3 regions of the Mycobacterium sp. 20KCMC460 genome follow, and region 2 is predicted to be linked to each of the others. Evidence: riboswitches for the same ligand, from Rfam matches in the RefSeq annotation. Region 2 holds a riboswitch; each other region holds the start of a gene.
What was found. Region 2 has a riboswitch for magnesium ahead of MKCMC460_RS31190 (PE family protein). Riboswitches for the same ligand answer to the same signal wherever they lie in the genome.
Positions count from the first base shown of each region.

Region 1: linked by a shared signal. The riboswitch ahead of MKCMC460_RS20070 (PE family protein) and the one ahead of MKCMC460_RS31190 (PE family protein) in region 2 are both predicted to bind magnesium.
Region 3: linked by a shared signal. The riboswitch ahead of MKCMC460_RS13370 (Rv1535 family protein) and the one ahead of MKCMC460_RS31190 (PE family protein) in region 2 are both predicted to bind magnesium.

Region 1 is NZ_AP025524.1:4,348,548-4,353,622, forward strand. Features, by position in the region: gene MKCMC460_RS20055 (Fic family protein) at 1-444, opposite strand, end outside; gene MKCMC460_RS20060 (DUF6226 family protein) at 554-1,114, opposite strand; gene MKCMC460_RS20065 (hypothetical protein) at 1,427-1,918, shown strand; M-box (ykoK) riboswitch at 2,143-2,317, shown strand; gene MKCMC460_RS20070 (PE family protein) at 2,702-3,001, shown strand; gene MKCMC460_RS20075 (PPE family protein) at 3,020-4,186, shown strand; partial or broken gene MKCMC460_RS31560 (PPE family protein) at 4,207-5,075, shown strand, end outside.
Region 2 is NZ_AP025527.1:13,050-18,124, reverse strand. Features, by position in the region: gene MKCMC460_RS31205 (magnesium transporter MgtE N-terminal domain-containing protein) at 1-256, opposite strand, end outside; gene MKCMC460_RS31200 (zf-TFIIB domain-containing protein) at 614-940, shown strand; gene MKCMC460_RS31195 (PPE family protein) at 1,134-2,375, opposite strand; gene MKCMC460_RS31190 (PE family protein) at 2,391-2,690, opposite strand; M-box (ykoK) riboswitch at 2,981-3,154, opposite strand; partial or broken gene MKCMC460_RS31185 (transposase) at 3,407-3,687, shown strand; gene MKCMC460_RS31180 (transposase family protein) at 3,810-4,223, shown strand; gene MKCMC460_RS31175 (transposase) at 4,130-4,552, shown strand; gene MKCMC460_RS31170 (hypothetical protein) at 4,702-5,001, opposite strand.
Region 3 is NZ_AP025524.1:2,853,968-2,859,042, forward strand. Features, by position in the region: gene MKCMC460_RS13355 (STAS/SEC14 domain-containing protein) at 1-13, opposite strand, end outside; gene MKCMC460_RS13360 (carboxymuconolactone decarboxylase family protein) at 86-682, shown strand; gene MKCMC460_RS13365 (nitronate monooxygenase family protein) at 921-2,039, shown strand; M-box (ykoK) riboswitch at 2,204-2,374, shown strand; gene MKCMC460_RS13370 (Rv1535 family protein) at 2,654-2,887, shown strand; gene ileS (isoleucine--tRNA ligase) at 3,192-5,075, shown strand, end outside.

The DNA.
Region 1 (5,075 bases), on a different replicon from region 2:
CCTGCCGGCGATGTCCGGATTGCTGGCGTTCATCAGCGCAGCGTGCATCGCAAGGATGGCGGCACCGTCGATGCGATCAGCTAGTGCGACGGCGGCTTGCATGGCCTCGGTGTTGGCGACGATCACCGAGGCGTTGCGGCGGCTGGAATGTCCGAGAGTCTCGGCCTCGGCGATGGCGCGCGCTGAAGCGGTCAGGTTCTCTATCTTGGAGCTGGCCGCCGATTCCGACCGGAGCAGCACCGAGGCAAAGGGTGCAATCTCGTCACCGAGTTCCGCGTCGAAGCGGGCGATCTCCTGGCTGGCCTCCTCTGCATCGGCAAGGATGCGGGAGGGAAGGGAGACCCCCAGATTTTCGACCTCTGCAGGAATCGCTGCCTGGTAATCACCGGACTGCCGTTGCGCTGCCCGCACATTCTGACGCCCGTATCCGGCCTCGGTTGGCATGCCCCATGTCAAGGTCTCGTACGCAACGGCGGTCGTAGCGGGATGTGATGACACCCGAGCAGAGTATCATCACTTAGATAATTAACTGATAATAAGAAGTCCGGGTAGATCAGTCGGCGCCGACACGCTGCGGCCATGGCGACCAGCGTCTCTCGTCCCCGCCGAATGCCCGCCGCAGCGCGTCGCGCTGCGGCACGTCGACCGGCGTGGGGTTCCAACTCGTGCCGGTGGGAAACGCGTACCAACGCTCGTGCCACCATCCTTGCGCCTGCACGATTCGCTCGCCGAAGTCGCCGGCAGCGCACACCTCGGCGTAGTCATGAAGCTGTTCCGCGCATCGCTCGACTGCCTCGTCGCAAGCGTCACATCCACACGCTGGCAGACCCACGCTGCAGTCATCGCCCATCCGAACGAGCAGCCCCGGAAAATCGTCGAACACGACGGTCAACGGTGACGCTGCCGCATCGGCCGGCACCAGTCGAACGACGGGCACTGCTGAAGCGCTGTGCTGATCGGCCTCCGTGCTCACCTCGCGGGCCACCTCGAAACGCCGCTCCAGGTCATCCAGCAGGGCCCGCGCGATGTCGTGCAGAACCCGGTAACGCTCTGCATTGGTGACCCGGCCATAAGCCTCCTGAGGCGGCCCCTGGTTTGCCGACCGATCGTCCACCGGGCCATTCTCCTCGAGTCAACCGAGTATGCACACCCGACCCGCAACACCACTTGACCCTATCGGGGCCGAGCTGTTCGTCGCGCAATGTGCCTGGAAGCGTCGCCCAACGCGACGTGCCTCTTGCTGTCTCCGGTCGATCCGTGAACAATCCCCTGCCCGCCGGGTATCCCGAGCCGGCACCAGCCCGCCAACCCGGATTCACGCCGACCTGTCAGACATCCCACAGCGTAAATACCCTGTGTATCAGCTAGATTCAGCATGCGACTGGTGGTCGAGGTAGCACGACAGTGAACGCTGGGGGTGTCTCAGATGATCAGGTCGTGGCGGTCGATCAAAATTCGGCGGATCCGCTCCTGGCTGGCGGTCAGCGCGGCCGCGGCGCTGATCCCGTGGATCACCTATCTCGCATTCACCCTGCCGCAGAACTACGCGGCCCGTAACTGGGGGACGACGTGGGTGGGCTTCGACATCCTGCTGCTGGCCTTCATGGTCGCAACCGCCGTGACCGGCTTCATCCGCCATCAGCTACTGACACTTTTCGCGTTCACCACCGGGGTTCTGCTGATCTGCGACGCCTGGTTCGACGTCATGACCGCCGAGGACACCGACCGGCTGATCGCGGTGCTTGCTGCCACGCTGGGTGAGCTGCCGCTGGCGACGATCCTGATCGGTGGCACGTTGCGGATCATGCGGCTGCAGCTTCCCCCGTCGTCCCGAAAGTTTCTGCGTTACCGGGCTTTACGACCGAAACGGCCCCGGGTTGGGAGCAAGGTCCGGAAGCCGAGCATGACAGGCAGCTGACTGCCAGAACATTCACAGCAGTTTGGCACTCTTTCCGCAACAAAGGCAGCCGGCGCCGACCCGCCGCATCGAGACACCGAAGTCAATCCCGAAGCGCCACAATCGGAAAGCCTCAGACCGCCGCCGAAGCCCTCGATCCGCGAAGGTGTCCACCCGGTGAACTCTGGCGGCCTTCGATGCCGCTCGCTTGACTCGCCAACCGGACAGTGCCACCATGGCCTACGCAAGCACCTCGCTAGGTGAGGCGTCTGCACGGACACAGGCCACTGACCTCGAACGTCGAAAGACGCCCCGGGTCAGGACAGCTCTTCCCGGCTTAAGGGTTGAGCCCAAGTGGCTTCCGGCTCGACCAGTCGGATACGCCGTGTGGTGCCAAAGCTCTGACGAGAGGGGTGCCGCACCTGGGCTTTTCGGGCCTGGGAGCATCTCCCCGTCGTGCAAGATATGGCATCCCCGCATGCCGCGGCCGTGAGGAGGTGAGGCGGAATGAGTCCCGACGATAGTCCGTATCCGAGACCGGCGACCACCTTCCTTCGCCCATCTCGGTTCTTCCCACACTCGTAATCGGCTGGCCCCGAGGGATTCTTCCGCACGCCGGTGCGTCGACGGACTGTGTCGGCGTGCGCGGAAAAGCTCGATGTCGCCTGCCCTTTGGCAATCTGACGCGCCGGCTACGCGCGCCGCTCACTTGAGTGGAGTTGCATTCGTTACACACCTGGATTGATCGACCCCGAAGCACTTCAGATCTGTTCTATTGCACTAAATTTCGTTAGGAGAAATCCAATGGCCTTTGTCACTGCACGGCCGGAGTCGTTGGCCGCCGCCGCCAGTCGTCTGCAGCAGATCGGCTCGGCGCTGGAAGCCCAGCACGCCGCCACGGCGACCCCGATGACCGGGGTGGTACCCGCCGCAGCCGATGAGGTGTCGCTGTTGACGGCAGCCAAATTCGCCACCCACGCGCAGACTTTTCAGTCGATGAGCGCGCAGGCCGCAGCGATGCATCAGCTGTTCGTGTCCACGTTGCAGACCAGCGCCGGATCGTATGCAGCCACCGAATCGGCCAACGCGGCAGCGGCTCGCTGAAGCATATGAGGGGGACAAATGTACGACTTCGCGGCGTTGCCGCCGGAAATCAATTCGGCCAGAATCTATTCCGGCCCCGGGTCCGGGCCGATGCTGGCCGCAGCCTCGGCATGGAGCACTATCGCCGCTGAAATGCGTTCCGCGGCGGCCTCCTACGGCTCGGTGGTCGACGAGCTCACCAGCGTCGGTTGGTTCGGTCCCACGTCGGTGTCGATGCTGGCGGCGGCCCTGCCGTACGTAGACTGGCTCAGCACCACGGCGACCCAGGCCGAGCAGGCCGGTAGCCAAGCCGCCGCGGCAGCGACCGCTTACGAGACCGCATTCGCCACCACTGTGCCGCCGGTGGCCGTCGCGGCCAACCGCACCGAGCTCGCGATGCTGGTGGCTACCAACGTCTTCGGACAGAACACGCCGGCCATCGCTGCCGCCGAAGCACAGTACGCGGAGATGTGGGCTCAAGACGCCGCCACCATGAACGGTTACGCCACCGCATCCGATGTCGCGTCGTTGTTAGCGCCGTTCACCGCGCCGCAGTCCACCAGCACGCCCGACGGTACGTCGCAGCAAGCCGACGCCGTCGCCCAAGCAGCCCAGACGCCGGCGGGCACGGCACAGTCAGTGGTTTCCTCGGCCACGTCGAGTACGGGTCAGGCAACGTCCGTCGGATCAGTCGCGTCGTATCTCACCGGCCTGCTGAACGGCTCGGACAACTCGGCAGTGGGCACCTTCCTGGGCGGGAACTTCGCCAGTACCGGCCTCCTCAACGGTGCGATCGCGGGCGGACCGTTCAACCCGGAGTTCCTGCTGCAAACCATCGCGGGGTTCTACCCGCAGGCTTGCGTCGACTCCGGAATTGCCGAAGTGGCTCCGCACCTGGCGGAGTTGAAGTCGGCGACGCTCGTCTCGCCGGAACTGGGCATGGGTGCCGCCGCCGGCATGGGCCACGCCCGCTTGGTGGGCAACCTGTCGGTGCCGTCCGGCTGGACGTCGGCGGCCAACGTCTCACCTGCCGGAACCGCTTTGCCGGCAACCGGTCTCGGCGACATCGGGTCGAGTGCAGGCGGCGCGGGCGGACCGGGAGCCTATCCCGGGCCGCTGGTGGGCGCCGGCCGGCGGGCTCGTCGCGCCATACCCAAATACGGTTTCCGACCGGTCGTGATGCCACGTCCACCGGCCGCCGGATAACGAGACGTCAGGAGACCGTCATGATCGACTTTGCGGCACTACCGCCGGAAATCAATTCAGCACGCATGTACGCGGGTCCCGGGTCGGCATCGATGCTGGGCGCGAGTTCGTCGTGGAACACAATGGCCGCTGAAATGCGCTCCGCTGCAGCCTCATACGGCTCGGTGATCGCGACCCTGACCGATGATGGCTGGATCGGCCCGTCCTCGACGCTGATGGCGGCCGCGGTAGGGCCCTTCATCGAGTGGCTGAGCACCACCGCCGTTCAGGCCGAACAGGCAGGTAGCCAGGCTACTGCCGCCGCGGCCGCCTACGAGACGGCGTTTGCTATGACGGTACCGCTGGCTGCGATCACAGCCAACCGTGCCCAATTGTCAAACCTCATGGCTACGAACCTTTTCGGGCAGAACACCGCGGCGATCGCGACCACCGAGGCCCAGTACGCCGAGATGTGGGCCCAAGACGCCGCGGCGATGAACGGCTACGCAGCTGCGGCGAATGCGGCGACACAACTGACACCGTTCACCTCGCCGCAGTCCACCACGACCACCGATGGCCTCACCAGCCAGACGAACGCGGTTGCGCAGGCAACCAGTAGCTCGACCGCGTCGAGCACGTCGGCCGACACGGTGTCCGGCCTGGCCGAGTGGCTCGGACTGGCTCCCAACACCAACACGTCCACCACCGGTCTCGCCGGGGTGCTCAACTTCCTGGACGGAAGCGACGGGTCGCTGGTGGGAAGCTTCCTCAACAACGCCTCGGTGGCCAACATCTCGAATGGATTCACCACCAGCGGGCTGACGAATCCGACATCCATGATCGACAGCGTCACCGCCTTCAGCTATCTGACCAACCCGCCCGGCCTCGGCGCCGGAACCGCCGCGGAGGC
Region 2 (5,075 bases):
GAAGGTCGACTTTGTTCCTGGCCAACACAACCCGCTCCGCAAGGTACTCGGTGATGGAGGGGCTGCCGATGAACACTCGCCGCCCGCCAACCCCGGCCACGATCCCGGTCAACAGCGGATACTCATCGGCGCCCCGCAACCGCACGATCACGTCTTCCACCCGGCCCACAGCCTCACCGGAGCGGGCCAGCACCGGCGAACGCAGCAACTCTGACAGATGAATCACCCGCGCCGCCCCGCCCTGCTCAGCCGCCATCTCTGATGGACTCACTCAACCTCCTCAACTATGCGAATGAACCCGTGCGCAGTCTTCACGAAGGACTCTGGGGTGTGTGCGGTGTGGGGCCATGCCCGGACCGGATCGCCAACCGAGCCGTGTGAGCTTACCGCCCTGCCCTCGCCGTACGACTGTCTCGTTTCTCTATAGAAATGGGAGTGATCAGATCCGGTCTCACGCTGTAGCCACGATCATTATGAAGACACTCGATAGCGCAGCCGTCACCGTTTGGGGGTTCGGTCAGGCTGCGGTGTGGTCGCCGTGGTCGAGGCATTCATGCGTATGTGTACGTAAACTGAAGGCACCGATGACAATCGACGCAGATTGGAAACAAAGATGACACAACCGTCTACTTCGCTACCTGCCGGGGGCGGGGCGCCCGTGCTCTGCCCCAAGTGCGGCTCACAGATGTTGCCGGTGCAACGGTTCGGGGTAGAGATCGATCAGTGCACCGGATGCGGCGGAATCTTCCTTGACCGCGGCGAACTCGAAGTCCTCGTGCAGGCTGAATCGAGGTTCTATGCCGCCGCCCAACCGCCGCCTGCGCCTCCCCAGCAGTACGTACCGCCCCAGCAGTACCCGCAGCCGACCTACCAGCAGGGTGGATTCCTTGGTGGGCTGTTCGGCGACAGCCACCAACGTCGGCGATATGGGCACCACTAAGCACGGCTGTGATCCGAAGCTTGGGGTCCTTCTGCCCGCTCCAAATTCGGCCGCCGGGCGAGCCCGCTCGGGCACGCGAAACATTGTGACCATCACAACGTTCTCCAATCAATTGTGTACGAACGCTATTAGTGTCAAAGGGAAGGTTGGCAAAGGTCGGTGGGCCGAACTGAATTGGTGTGCTCACTTTCCGTTACCCGGCGGCCGACCATGGTGGCACCATGGGAGGACGGACTAAGAATCGGGTATCCGCAGTCGCACTACCGGCGCTCGCGCGCTCGCCCGCGCCCATCGGTGCGAATGCGGGCATGCCTGGCGCGGCCGCCGCAGGGGCGGTGAGCGGGCTGCCGCCCATCGCCGAGGCGAGAGGACTGATCGGTGGTGGGGCCACCGTGGTCCAACTGGGCGGCACCGACAACGGTCCGATTGAAGCCGCCTTGCCCAACCCCCCCGACACCGCGCCGCCAAGACCTCCGAGCCCGCTCATGCCGCCGAGCGGTTCGGCCAGCCCAGCACCGAGCCCGCCGCTAGCAGCCTCTCCCAACGCCTCCCCAGCCGCACCGGCGCCGAACAAACTCGTGAAGGCACCCAACGTGTTACTCGGCATGAAGAACCCCGACGAAAAGATGCTGTTCCAAATGTTCGCATTCGGCCCCCACACACTCCACAAGGCGTCGAGCTGAGCATTTCCCGACCCAAACCCAGTCAACAGACCCGCGATTTCCGAGATCCCCGACGAGGACACTGAAGACGGCATAAACACTGTGGGCGACGCAAGACCCTGCAGCGCGGTGGGCATCACCGAGATCAGCTGCGACAACGTTGCTTGCAGGCTCGCGTCGGCGGAGCTGCCGCCGGCTTGGCTGACTGCAGCGGCCTGCCCGGCCAGCCCCGACGGGTTGGTGGTTTCCGTTGGCCCGATAAACGACGTCAGCCTCGTGGCAGCCGCCGAGGAGCCGGCATAGCCGTACATTGCGGCAGCGTCTTGAGCCCACATTTCGCCGTAGTGGGCCTCGGTGGCCGCGATCGCCGCGCTGTTTTGACCCAAAAGGTTGGTCGCGATCAGCGCCGCCAATTGGGCGCGGTTGGCCGCGATCACCGGTGGGGGCACCATCGCTACAAACGCGGCCTCGTAGGCGCCCGCCGCCGCCGTAGCCTGGATGGCGGTCTGCTCAGCCTGGGCCGCAGTCGTGTTCATCCACGCCGCATAGGGCGCGGCCGCGGCTGCCATCGATATCGACGCCGGACCACGCCACCCGTCAATGGTCAGCGCGGAGATCGCCGAGCTGTAATCGGCTGCCGTCGAACGCAGTTCAGCGGCCAACCCATCCCAGGCCCGGGCGGCGGTCAGCATCGGCGCCGCTCCCGGGCCCGAATACATTCTGGCGGAATTGATTTCCGGTGGTAATGCACCGAAATCCATCGCTACAGTCATTGCGGTGCTCCTTCCTTATCCGGCCGCGGTGGCGTTGGCAGCCTCGGCGGTCGCATACGCGCCGGCACTAGCACCCAACGTGCGGACAAACAAGTCGTGAACCGCCGCGGCTTGGGCGCATACCGCTTGGTACATGGCGGCGTGCGCGGCGAATTGTGTTGCGGTCAGCACTGATACTTCATCGACAGCGGCGGGAACAACCCCCGTCGTCGGGGCCGCCGCAGTGGCATTCTGGGCGTTCATCGCCGAGCCGATACCGTGCAAGTGGCGGGCTGTCGCGGCCAGCATTTCAGGCTGTGTGGTTACAAAAGACATGGATACATCTCCTTACGAAAAGCAGGCGGAAACCAAAGCCATAGTCGTGTCAGAGCACGCCAAAACAACGCGCGCCCACGCGATAAGAGCTCAAATGTTTACTGAAGCCGCGCAAGCCTATTCAGACGGCGGAAACCGAGGCGAGGTCGGACCCGAACGAAATGAACCTCGTACTCGGATACGGACTATCACTGCGACTCATGTCGCTCTCACCTCCTCACGGCCAGGGCACACGGGGGTGCCACCACGCTGCACATCAAGGAGTAAAGTGACCAGGCGAATAGCCGGGCGCAGCACCCCTCTCGTCAGAGCTTTAGCACTACACGGCGTATCCGGACTTTCGTCCAGAAGCCACCTGGGCTCAACCCTTAAGCCGGGAAGAACTGTCCTGACCCGGGGCGTCTTTCGACGTTCGGGGTCAGTGGCCTATATCCGTGCAGACGCCTCACCTAACGAAGTGCATCCAGAGGTCATCGTGGCACTCCCACCGGTACGAGTCAACCCAACGGCGTGTCTCACACAATTTGAGAGCGCGTAGCCGGTGGTGGTGCCTCACCTACTTTGAGCGCGTGTGCCGCAAGGCTTGCCCGATGTGGAGGGCAAGGTCGATATGGCCGCAAGACGGCAGGTGACGAACAAGCTACGGACCCAGTACCGCAAGGCATCCAAGGCGGGCAAGGGCGAGATTTTGGACCGAGTTGGTGGCCACCACGGGGATGGGCCGTTCGACGGCCGGCGGATGCTGACCGGCCCGAGACTGCCGGACGCGGCCGAGCAGGTCGACGGGCGTAGGTTGCGGCCGCGGGGCTTCAGCGACGCCAGGGCGCTGTTGGAGCATGTGTGAGCCTTGATGGGCACGCCGTGCGGCAAGTACCTGGTGGTCATGGTCGACGTGTGGTTGCCGCTGCTGGCCGCCGCCGGTGATCTTGACCGGCCGTTCGCCACCGAGGCGGCCCTGACTGAGCTGACGGCGATGAGCGCGGCCACCGTGGACCGGTACCTGAAACCGGCCCGGGACAAGATGCGCATCAAGGGCATCTCGACGACCAACCGTCACCGCTGCTGCGGAATTCGATCACCATCCGCACCTGCGCCGACGAGGCGCCCAACACCCCGGGGGTGATCGAGGCCGACACCGTGGCGCACTGCGGCCTCACACTGATCGGCGAATTCGCCCGCACGCTGACGACAACCGACGTCGTGACCGGCTGGACCGAGAACCACTCGATCCGCAACAACGCCGCGAAGTGGATCGTGGAGGGCATCGAGGAGCTGCAGCAGCGGTTCCCGTTCGACATGGCGATCTTCGATTCAGACTGCGGCAGTGAATTCATCAACCACGAGGTCGCCGCGTGGCTGCAGACCCGCGACATCGCCCAGACCCGCTCGCGGCCGTACCAGAAAACGACCAGGCGCACGTGGAGTCCAAGAACAACCACGTGGTGCGCAAACACGCCTTTTACTGGCGCTACGACACTCCGCAGGAACTGGAGCTACTCAACCAGCTGTGGCGGCTGGTATCACTGCGACTGAACTTCTTCACCCCGACGAAGAAGGCCGTCGGCTACACCACCACCGCCAACGGCCGCCGCAAGCGGATCTATGACAAGCCAGCCACCCCGTGGCAACGCCTGCAGGCATCGGATGTGCTTGACGCCCCACACCTCTCGGTCGTGGCCGCACGGGTCGACGGGATCAACCCGGCCGACCTGACCCGGCAGATCAACGCCATCCAGATGCAGCTGCTGGACCTGGCCAAGGCCAAGACCGAAGCCCTCGCCGCCGCCCGCCACCTCGACCTGGCAGCAACCGATTGGCCAAGACGAAGTAGCGCAAGCCTCCTACGCGCTCACCATGCGTGAGGCACCAGCCACTACTTTGCGCCTCACTTTTTTGTGAGGCACCTCGCCCAACGGCAAGCATCACGAAAAGTGCCCGCGAGACGTCCTCGATGCATCACGTAAGAATGCCCGCGAAACGGTGGCGGTTCTCGGTCTTGCATAAAGGAGCGTCAAATTCCGGGAGCCGGGGGGCGGCCGCGCCGCCGCGGGGTGACTTGATAGCCGCCGCGTTCGGCCACCGCCCGTAGCCGGCGCAGCGCGAACTCCGGGATCGCTATCCCGGCCCAAAGGCCGTACACGCCGTGGCGTGGTAGGCCTCGCGGGCGCACCACGCTCGGCGCGGGCAGGCCACACACCGCCACGGCTTGGGTGTCGGGGTCGGCGGTGGTCCAGCGCTCCGGTTCGGCGGTGCAGCGCGGCACATACTCCTCCCGCGGAGGAGACCATGAGGCTGCTGCTGGCGCGGCCATCGCCATCCCCCTATACGCACTGGTTGTCCACACTGATGATGCCGACATCTGGCACCAGCGTAGTAAGCAGGGAC
Region 3 (5,075 bases), on a different replicon from region 2:
GCAATTCGATCATCGAAGTCACCTTCCCTTCGCTGGCTACCATTGCGGTGAAAACGACGGCGTCGTCAATCGGGAGTCTTCCACCATGACCGAGTTCAGCAAGGCCCGGATACCGCTGCTTCCGTTGGAGGAGGCCAAGGCCGCCGCCGACGAAGCCGGCGTCCCCGACTATATGGCCGAACTCAGCATCTTCCAGACGCTGCTGAATCATCCGCGGCTGGCGCGGGTGCTCAACGACCTGCTGGCGATGATGCTGTGGCACGGCGACCTGGACCGCCGGCTGCGCGAGCTGATCATCATGCGGATCGCTTGGCTCACCGAATGCGACTACGAGTGGACCCAGCACTGGCGCGTCGCATCGCGGCTGGGGGTGTCGGCCGAAGACTTGGTGGGGGTGCGGGACTGGCCGGCCCACGACGGGTTCGGTGCCGCCGAGCGTGCGGTGCTCGCCGCCACCGACGACGTAGTGCGCGACGGTGTGCTCAGCGATGCGAGCTGGGCGGCGTGCGAGCGCGAATTAGGCAGTGGTGAATTAGGCAGTGACAGAACGGTTTTGATTGAACTGGTGACCGCGATCGGGGCATGGCGGATGGTGGCGTCGATGCTGCGCAGCCTGCGGGTGCCGCTGGAGGACGGGGTGGACAGCTGGCCGCCCGACGGGGTGGGGCCCTCAGTGGTCTGATCGCGTTTCTTCCGCCGAGCGTTTTTTCTTCGCCGAGCGTTTTCTTTCGCCGAGCGTTTTTCTTTCGCCGAGCGTCACGCTGGCGCAGCGTTGGGCGTCGGGCGTCACTCCAACGTGACGCTCGGCGCAAAGGGGAGGGGTGACGCTCGGCGCAAAGGGAAGGGGTGACGCTCGGCGCAAAGGGGAGGGGTGACGCTCGGCGCAAGGGGGCCGGGTGTGAGGGCGTAGCGTCGCCGATATGCGAACCAGAGTTGCCGAAATGCTCGGCGTCGAGTTTCCCATCTGCGCCTTCTCGCACTGCCGCGACGTGGTCGCCGCGGTGACCAACGCCGGCGGGTTCGGGGTGCTCGGCGCTGTCGCCCACAGCCCCAAACGCTTGGAGAGCGAACTGTCCTGGATCGAGCAGGAGACCGGCGGCAAGCCCTACGGCGTCGATCTGCTGTTGCCGCCCAAGTACGTTGGCGCCGACACCGGCGGCATCAACGCGCGGCAAGCCCAGGAACTGCTGCCCGAAGAGCATCGCGCGTTCCTCGACGAGCTGATGAGCCGCTACGGCGTCGCGCCCCACGCCGAGGACGAAGAGGCCATCCGCGGCGGCCTCAACATTTCGCCCAAAGGCTACGAACCGTTGCTGGAAGTGGCCTTCGGCCACAACATCCGGCTGATCGCCAGCGCGCTGGGCCCGCCGCCGCACGATCTGGTGGAGCGCGCGCACAGCCACGACGTGCTGGTGGCCGCCCTGGCCGGGACCACCAAGCATGCGCAGCGGCACGCCGCGGCCGGGGTGGACCTCATCGTCGCCCAGGGCACCGAGGCCGGCGGGCACACTGGCGAGGTGTCCACCATGGTGCTGGTCCCGGAGGTGGTCGACGCGGTGGCGCCGACGCCGGTGCTGGCCGCCGGCGGGATCGCCCGGGGCCGGCAGATCGCGGCTGCGCTGGCGCTGGGTGCCGAAGGCGTGTGGTGCGGGTCGGTGTGGCTGACCACCGAGGAAGCCGAGACGGTGCCGGTGGTCAGGGACAAGTTCCTGGCCGCCACGTCGTCGGACACCGTGCGGTCGCGATCGCTGACCGGCAAGCCGGCGCGCATGCTGCGCACCGCCTGGACCGACGAATGGGCGCGGCCCGACACCCCCGACCCGCTGGGCATGCCGCTGCAGACCGCCCTGGTCACCGACTCGCAACAGCGGATCAACCAGGCCGCCAACCAGCCCGGCGCCAAAGCCCGGGAGCTGGCGACCTATTTCGTCGGGCAGGTGGTCGGGTCGCTGGACCGGGTGCGGCCGACGCGGGCAGTCGTGCTCGACATGGTCGAGGAGTACATCGACACCATCGGGCGACTCGACGGCCTGACATAGCGAACTCACATCAAATTGTGACATCGAACACATCCGCATTTCCGCAGGTCACAGCCCCGGAAGTGGGGCGAGCGCCGGCTGTGTGCGTAGCGGAACCATAAAGATCCCAAAACAGGGGTACGGCGCGTTGACCCAGCCCGCTCCGTGGTGCATCATCGGTCAGGCAAGCACCTCGTTAGGTGAGGCGGCTACACCGAACACAGGCCACTGACCCCGAACGTCGAAAGACGCCCCGGGTCAGGACAGCTCCTCCCGGCTTAAGGGTTGAGCCCAGGTGGCTTCCGGATTACCGGACACGTCGGGTAGTGCCAAAGCTCTGACGAGAGGGGTGCGGATTTCCGGCAGTCGCCGGATTCTGTCCTCCTGTGTGCGCGCAGATTACGCGTTACCCGCGTGCGCGGCGACCGAGAGGAGGTGAGGGACGAATGAGTTCCAGTGGTAGTCCGGGCCGATATCCGGGCTCTGTTTCGTCCCTGACCGGTCTCCGGCAAAACGCTCTGACTTAAGAGCTCTCGGTTAAGCCAGCCGAATCGGAACCGTTGCGGGACGGGACTTCCCAAGAAAGTTTCAAGCTCCCCCTGTCAACGTGTGATTTCCCACCCGAGGAGGCGATCATGACCGCTGCGCTGTACGACGAAGTCGTTACCTTCCCCAGTGCTCCCAAGCTGCGCGTCGTGCGCGACGTTCCCGCGGCCCCGGCCACCAAGACGGCGCGCCGCGCCGAGGCGGTCGCTGCCGCCGCCGGCAGCGACCCGCTGATCGACGGTGCCGCCCGGCTGCTCAGCATCCCGCTGCGGCACATGTACGCCGCGCTGTGGCGCATCGGCGTGCTCGAGGTCCAGGCGTAACGCCATGGACAGTGCGCTACCCGGGACTCCAAGGGGTTAACCGACTGCAGGCCTGGTCCTGCGGCGGGTTAGCCCCTTGGAGTCCTTTAGACTTAGACAATTGGCGCAGATCCGGCCATCACCGGGGAGCCTTCGGAAGAACAGCCGATCCGGCCCAGTAGAACCGAACGGGTAGGCCCGTCACAGCCGTCACGAGCGGTCACGCGGTTTGCGTGGCAAGCGGGGTGGTACCGCGGCGTTCGCGCACCAGCGCATCCGTCGTCCCCGTGCCTGAAGCAACAGGGCACCACGGGAGCGACGCACGATGACCGAGAACTACCCGAAGCTGGCCGCCGGATCGCCCGACTTTCCGGCGCTCGAGCTCGAGGTCCTCGACTACTGGTTCCACGACGACACCTTCCGCGCCAGCATCGCCAACCGCGACGGCGCCCCCGAGTACGTCTTCTACGACGGGCCCCCGTTCGCCAACGGCCTGCCGCACTACGGGCATCTGCTGACCGGCTACGTCAAGGACATCGTGCCGCGGTATCGCACCATGCGCGGCAACAAGGTGGAACGCCGATTCGGTTGGGACACCCACGGTTTGCCCGCCGAACTGGAGGTGGAGCGCCAACTCGGCATCACCGACAAGTCTCAGATCGACTCGATGGGAATCGCCGCGTTCAACGACGCCTGCCGCGCCTCGGTGCTGCGTTACACCGACGAGTGGCAGCAGTACGTCACCCGGCAGGCGCGCTGGGTCGACTTCGACAACGACTACAAGACACTCGACCTGCCCTACATGGAGTCGGTGATCTGGGCGTTCAAGCAGCTGTGGGACAAGGGTCTGGCCTACGAGGGCTACCGGGTGTTGCCGTACTGCTGGCGCGACGAAACCCCGTTGTCCAACCACGAACTGCGCATGGACGACGACGTCTACCAGAGCCGCCAGGACCCGGCCCTGACGGTCGGGTTCAAGGTGAGCGGTGGTGATCTGGACGGCGCTTACCTGTTGATCTGGACGACCACCCCGTGGACGCTGCCGTCCAACCTGGCTGTAGCCGTGCACCCGGACGTGACGTATGTGCATGTCGCGGTGGGGGATCGGCGCTTCGTGCTGGCCGAGGCGCGCCTGGGCGCCTACGCCCGCGAACTCGGCGAAGATCCCTCGGTGCTGGGCACCTACCGGGGCGCGGAACTGGTGGGCGCCCGGTACCTGCCGCCGTTCCCGTATTTCATGGACGCGCCCAACGCTTTTCGGGTCCTGCCGGCCGACTTCGTCACCACCGAGGACGGCACCGGGCTGGTGCATCTGGCGCCGGCCTACGGCGAGGACGACATGGCGGCGGGCGACGCGGCCGGAATCATCGCGGTCACCCCGGTGGACGCCAAGGGCCGCTTCGACGCGTCGGTGCCCGACTACCAGGGGCAGCACGTCTTCGACGCCAACCCGCACATCATCCGGGACCTGAAGAACGGCAGCGGCCCGGTCGCGGTGAACGGCGCGGTGCTGCTGTGCCACGAAACCTACGAGCACCCCTACCCGCACTGCTGGCGCTGCCGAAACCCGCTGATCTACCGGGCGGTGTCGTCCTGGTTCGTGCGGGTGACCCAGTTCCGCGACCGGATGGTGGAGCTCAACCAGCAGATCACCTGGTATCCCGAGCACGTCAAGGACGGCCAGTTCGGCAAGTGGCTGCAAGGGGCCCGCGACTGGTCGATCTCGCGAAACCGGTACTGGGGCACTCCGATTCCGGTCTGGAAGTCCGACGACCCGGCCTACCCGCGGGTCGACGTGTACGGCAGCCTCGACGAACTCGAACGCGATTTCGGGGTGCGGCCTTCGAACCTGCACCGGCCCTTCATCGACGAGCTCACCCGGCCCAATCCCGACGACCCGACCGGCCTGTCGACGATGCGCCGCATCCCCGATGTGCTCGACGTGTGGTTCGACTCCGGTTCGATGCCGTACGCGCAGGTGCACTACCCGTTCGAAAACAAGGACTGGTTCGACGGTGTCCACACCGGCGACCCCGACAAGCAGGTCGACGGCCATTACCCCGGCGACTTCATCGTCGAGTACATCGGGCAGACGCGCGGCTGGTTCTACACCCTGCACGTGCTGGCCACCGCGCTGTTCGACCGTCCGTCGTTCAAAACCTGTGTGGCACATGGCATCGTGCTGGGTTCCGACGGCCAGAAGATGAGC